2 regions of the Micromonospora sp. NPDC000663 genome follow, and region 1 is predicted to be linked to the other one. Evidence: riboswitches for the same ligand, from Rfam matches in the RefSeq annotation. Region 1 holds a riboswitch; the other holds the start of a gene.
The links. Region 1 has a riboswitch for cobalamin ahead of ACFY1S_RS23265 (ribonucleoside-diphosphate reductase subunit alpha). Riboswitches for the same ligand answer to the same signal wherever they lie in the genome.

Region 2: linked by a shared signal. The riboswitch ahead of cobN (cobaltochelatase subunit CobN) and the one ahead of ACFY1S_RS23265 (ribonucleoside-diphosphate reductase subunit alpha) in region 1 are both predicted to bind cobalamin.

The regions. Positions count from the first base shown of each region.
Region 1 covers NZ_JBIAYR010000007.1:200,503-203,526, forward strand. The annotation lists gene ACFY1S_RS23265 (ribonucleoside-diphosphate reductase subunit alpha) at 1-1,739, opposite strand, end outside; cobalamin riboswitch at 1,931-2,147, opposite strand; gene ACFY1S_RS23270 (MFS transporter) at 2,223-3,024, opposite strand, start outside.
Region 2 covers NZ_JBIAYR010000004.1:383,066-386,089, reverse strand. The annotation lists gene cobN (cobaltochelatase subunit CobN) at 1-1,494, opposite strand, end outside; cobalamin riboswitch at 1,777-1,906, opposite strand; gene ACFY1S_RS17285 (hypothetical protein) at 2,191-2,526, opposite strand; gene ACFY1S_RS17280 (RNA polymerase sigma factor) at 2,650-3,024, shown strand, end outside.

The DNA of each region.
Region 1 (3,024 bases):
TCGCGAAGCGCGGCCCAACGCGCGGTCTGCGTACCCTCGACGCCCCACGGGTCGGGCTGCAACTGCCCGCGCGCGGCGCGGGTCTGGGCGTACGCCGGGTGCGCGCCGAAGCGGCGGGCCAGGTCGGCGGAGGTTTCCAGCGCGGTCAGGTACAGCTCCTCGCTGATCCGGGTGGACAGTTCCCGGGCGGCCGCGGAGTCGAACGGCAGCCGCAGGGCGAAGAACACGTCCTGAAGGCCCATCAGTCCGAGCCCGACGGGGCGCCAGCGCGGGTTGCTCGCCGCCGCCTGCGCTGTCGGGTAGTAGTTGATGTCGATGACCCGGTCGAGGAAGGTCACGGCGGTGCGTACCGTGGCGCGCAGCCGATCCCAGTCGAGGTCACCGTCGGCGAGGTGGGCGGCGAGGTTGACCGAGCCGAGGTTGCACACGGCGGTCTCGGCGTCGCTGGACACCTCGATGATCTCGGTGCACAGGTTGGACAGGTGCACCACGTTGCCGTCGTCGGCGGTCTGGTTGCACAGCCGGTTCGCGGCGTCCTTGAAGGTCATCCACCCGTTGCCGGTCTGGGCGAGGGTACGCATCATCGTCGCGTACAGCTCCCGCGCCGGCACCTGCCGCACGTAGCGGCCCTGCGCCTCGGCGGTCCGGTACGCGACGTCGAACCGCTCCCCCCACAGGTCGGGCAGCTCGGGCACCTCGTGCGGGTCGAACAGCGACCACATCCCGTCGGCCTCGACCCGGCGCATGAACTCGTCCGGGATCCAGTTGGCCAGGTTCAGGTTGTGGGTGCGCCTGGCGTCCTCGCCCGTGTTGTCGCGCAGGTGCAGGAACTCCTCGATGTCCGGGTGCCACGGCTCCAGGTAGACGCAGGCCGCGCCCTTGCGCCGGCCGCCCTGGTTGACTGCGGCGACGCTGGCGTCGAGGGTACGCAGCCACGGCACGATCCCGTTGGACTGCCCGTTGGTGCCGCGGATCAGCGCGCCCCGGGACCGGACCCGCGAGTACGCGATGCCGATACCGCCGGCGAACTTGGACAGGTTGGCGACCTGGGCGTACCGCTGGTAGATCGAATCCAGCTCGTCGCGCGGGGAGTCGACCAGGTAGCAGGAGGACATCTGGGTGTGCCGGGTGCCGGAGTTGAACAGCGTCGGCGAGCTGGGCAGGTAGGCCAGGCTGGACATCAGCCGGTAGAAGCCGACCGCCTCGTCGGGGGTGGTGGACAGGCCGCAGGCCACCCGCAGCAGCCAGTACTGCGGGGTCTCCAGCACCAGCCGGGTGCTCGGGTGGCGCAGCAGGTACCTGTCGTACACCGTGCGCAGGCCGAAGTACTCGAAGCGGCGGTCGCCGTCCGGGTCGACGGCGTCGTCGAGCGTCGCAGCGTGCGCGGCCACGAACGCGGCCGTGTCGTCGCCGATCAGGCCCTCGGCGTGACCGGTGCGGATGGCAGCGCTGAACGAGGTGACTCCCTGCCGGCGGACCTCCTTGTCGACGTACCCGGCCAGCAGTCGGGCGGCCAGGCGCGAGTACTGCGGCTCCTCGCCGATCATCTCGGCGGCGGTCTGGATGGAGAGCCGGTCCAGTTCCGCTGTCGTCGCGCCGTCGTACAGGCCGCTGATCGTGCGGGTCGCGACCCGCAGCGGGTCGACGTCGGTGAGGTCGTCGGACCACCGCTCGACGGCCCGGACGATCCTGTTGACGTCCACCGGTTCGGTGTTGCCGTCGCGCTTGCGGACCCGCATCTGCGCGCGGCACGGCGCCGTGTCGCTGGCGGTCGGGACTACCTCGGTGACTGTCACCACTCGCTCCTCGGAGTTCGAGACCTGATGGTCCGGACACGAGGAGACAGACACCGGCGGACGCCACGCCGGCACGGCGCGGGTCATGTGGCGTCGGCCGTCCCACGCGGCCTCGGACCGCCGTTCGCCCGGGTGCGGACGTACGGCGCGCTGGCAGGTCTTCGGACTCGCGGGCACGACCGGTCTCGCCGGTCTCCTACCGGCCGTCGCTTCCCAGGCGTTTGGTGGCCCAGTGCTGATGACGGCTGTCGTTCCCACTCACCGCTGCGGGACAGTCCCGGATTCCCACCGGGTTCCCTCTTGCCTCGACCACTCCGGATGAGCGGCCGAACCAGCTGCGCTCGACACCATATATAGGGACGCCGCGGTTGTCGCACCCCACATCTCGGTGTCGGGCGTGTCGGTGACTGCCGTCACGGCAGGCGTTCAGCTGGCGACGGCGATCGGCTCGGGGGTACGCGAGCGGCGCTCGACGGTGACGCTGACACCGGCCAGGCCCAACCCGAGGACGGCCAGGAGCACGCCGACCCAGGCCGGTGCGAGGTAGCCGAACCCGGCGGCGATGGCGACACTGCCCAGGGCCGCGCCGAGACTGTTCGCGATGTTCATCGCCGACTGGTTCATGGCCGCGCCCATGAGCTGGGCTCCCGGGGCGACGGTGATGAGGCGCGCCTGCAGGACCGGCCCGAGGTAGAGACTCGTCGCGCCGACCAGGAACGCCCCCACGAACAGGCCGACGGGGTTCGACGCGACGAGGCCGAAGACGGTGATACTCACGATCATCGAGACGAAGCCGACGATCATGCTGCGGCGCAGGTCCCGGTCCGCGAGCCAGCCGCCCAGCGCGTTGCCGACGGTCATGCCCAGGCCCACCGCGACGAGCGCCCACGGCACCGTCGCGGCGGCGAGGCCGGCGACGTCGGTGGTGACCGGGGCGATGTACGTGTTGACCGCGAAGAAGCCGGCGAACCCGACAGCCCCGGTGGCCGCGACGAGCCACACCTGCCGGGTCCGCAGGGCCCGCAGCTCGGCGGCCGGCGAGCTGTCCACCGCCGCGGCGACCTCCGGGACGACCGCGAGGACCGCCAGCAGGGTGAGCAGGAAGACCCCGGCGATGACCAGGTACGCGGTACGCCAGCCGGCCTCCTGCCCGAGCCGGGTGATCAAGGGTACGCCCACCACGTTGCTCACGGTCAACCCGCTGAGCACGGCGGCGAAGCCACGGGCC
Region 2 (3,024 bases), on a different contig from region 1:
CGGCGCGGCAAGCCAGCGGTACGCGGCCAGGTAGTGGTGACTCGGCGGCAGGTCCGGGTCGTGGTAGATGGCGATCGGGTTCTCCCCGAAGCCGCGCGGCGGCTGGATGAGCAGCACCACGTTTCCGAAGCGCAGCCCGGCGAGCACGATGTCGCCGCCGTCGGTGTACAGCTCGCCGGGCGGCTCCCCCCAGTGCTCCCGCATCCGATCGCGCAGCTCGGCCGGGATCTGGTCGAACCACCGCCGGTACGTCTGCGCGGGTATCCGGGCCTCGGCGGCGGCCAACTGTTCGGGGGTGAGCCACTCCACGTCGTGCCCGCCCGCGGCGATCAGCGCGTGGATCAGCGCGTCGCCGTCGTCGGGCACCGGCGCGTCGCCCAGGTGGTAGCCGGCCTCGGCGAGCGCGCCGAGCAGCCGGACCGCCGAGACGGGGGTGTCCAGTCCGACGGCGTTGCCGACCCGGGAGTGCTTGGTGGGGTACGAGCTGAGCACCACGGCGATCCGCTTGTCGCCGTTGGGCACGTACCGCAGGCGGGCGTGGCGCACCGCGATCCCGGCGACCCGGGCGGCCCGTTCGGGATCGGCGGCGTAGACGGAGAGGCCGTCGGCGTCGATCCGCTTGAACGAGAACGGCACGGTGACGATCCGGCCGTCGAACTCGGGGATGGCCACCTGCATCGCCGCGTCCAACGGGGACAGTCCGGCGTCGCTGGCGGCCCACTGGTCGCGGGTGCTGGTGAGGCAGAGCGCCTGGATGACCGGTACGTCCAGGGCGGCGAGGGCTCCCACGTCCCAGGCGTCCTCGGCCCCGCCGCCGGAGGCGTCGGCGGCGACCGCGCCACCTGCGGCGAGCACCGTGACCAGCAGCGCGTCACAGCGGGCGAACAGCCCGAGCGGTTCGGTGCCGGCGCTCAGCCCGCGCAGCGAGCCGCAGTAGATCGGCAGCGGATTGCCGCCGGCGTCGCGTACCGCGTCGGCGAGCACGTCGACGAATCCGGTGTTGCCGGCCAGGGCGTGTGCCCGGTAGAAGACGATCCCCACTGTCGGCAGGTACGGGTCGGCCAGGTGCGCGCCGTGCACGCCGTACGCAGGTGTGCGTGCCGGTGGGGCGAAGCCCTCGCCTGTGAACAGGACTGTGTCGCCGAGGAACCGGGCGAGCTGCGCCAGGTTGTCCGGTCCGCCCTCGACGAGATACGCCAGGGCCTGGGTGACCACTCCGGACGGCACCGTGGACAGGGCCATCAGCTCCGCGTCGGGCGCCGCCTCACCGCCGAGCACGACGGCGGGCAGTCCGCTGGTGAGCACCGCCGCGAGGCCGTCCGGCCACGCCTGGCGACCCCCGAGCAGGCGTACGACGGCGAGGTCGACCCCCTCGAGCAGGGCGGGCACCTCGTCGGCCACGACCCGTGCCGGGTTGGCGAGCCGGTAGTCGGCGTCACTGGCGCGGGCGGCCAGCAGGTCGGTGTCGGCGGTGGAGAGTAGCAGAACGCGCACGGCAGGCTCCGGACGGTAACGTCGGCACGCTCGCGAGAGCGGCCTGGCGACGTGGGATGGGCGCAGGGTTCAGCGAGGACCGCGATCCAGCCGGCTCAGCGGCCTGCGGCCGGGAGCGACGGGCGGCGCGGTCCGGAACTCAGCGGTGAACGGAGTCGATGCCGATCGCGACGACGGCACGGCCGCCGTGCGGAAGACGGCAGTAGCCGTCAATGATGGAGACGCCAAGCGTCATCGGGTCCTCCTCGGGTGTCCACGCCCTGGGGTACGTCCCGACGGCCGAAGTATCCTGGCTTCCGGATCGACGCTCTCCCCCGGCCTTCCAACCGCAGACACACGGCCGTGACTCACGAGGGGGGATCGCTCCCCGGTGACAGTGGCGGGACCGCGTCGGATTCGCACCGACTTCCTTCACTGCCGTCAGGCTGCGAATGCTGCCACACCCCTGCGCTGCGGGTCAACGCCGCTCCGGCCGGCCGAGCGGGTGTGCGTCACCGAGCTTCAGCTGTCGGCGCGACAGCGGATCATCCGGCCTCGATACCCCGGATCAATGCCCGGCTTCCTTTGCTCTGCTTACCCATACGCCACAGAAAGGGAGCGTTACTGCCGCTTATCGGTAAGCAGAGCAAAGGATGTCCGGCACTCTGGCCCCCGCCGCGCTGGCCCGGCGGTGCTTGGCTTCTTGGCGGAGGAGTCTCAGCGGGCGTGGCGCTCCGGGTGGGCCCGGCTCCACACCCGCATCCGCTCGGGGTAGCCGGTACGCCCCGCCTCGTACAGCGGCACCGCGTGCTTGCGGGCGATGGCGCCCGCAGCTCGTGGCGTGCCGGTGCGGCGGCGGATCCACTCCCCGTCGTGGGCGATCGCCACGACTGTCGTGTCGGTGGCGGTGGTCTCCGGCTCCAGGTAGAACTCCACCCCCCGTCGGCTGGTGACGAACGCCTCCAGCGCGGCGAGGTCGTCGCGGGTCGCCTCCCGGTCCAGCTTCGTCGGGGTCGCCTCGGCACCCCGTGCCCGCCTACTGAACCAGCCCATGCCCCCACCCCTCTCCTCGACGCTCCCCCCCAGTGCAGCACCGATTCCTGGCAAAGCCCTGCACGCCGGATGGGAGCAAGCTGACCCCGTACCGGATGGAACCCGCAGCCCGCGTGCGGTGTCATGAGGGTGATCGAACCGGAGGCTCCCCTGGACGACCACGTTCTCGTCACCCGCGCCCGAACAGGTGACCTCGAGGCGTACGACCTCCTGGTCGCCCGGCACACCGCGTCCGCGTACCGGACGGCGGTGCTGCTCGGTGCGGGATCGGACTCCGAGGACATCGTCCAGGAGGCGTTCGTGAAGGCGTACCGCAAACTCGCCCGCTACCGCGGTGAGTCGTCCTTCCGGTCCTGGCTCCTGGCGATCGTCGCCAACGAGACCCGCAACCTGCACCGTACGCGCAGCCGTCGGGAGGGGCTGTTCCTGCGCGCGGCGGCCGCCAGCCCGGCGTCGGAGGCCGCCGAGGACGGGGCGGTCGGCGCGGTCCTCGCCGGG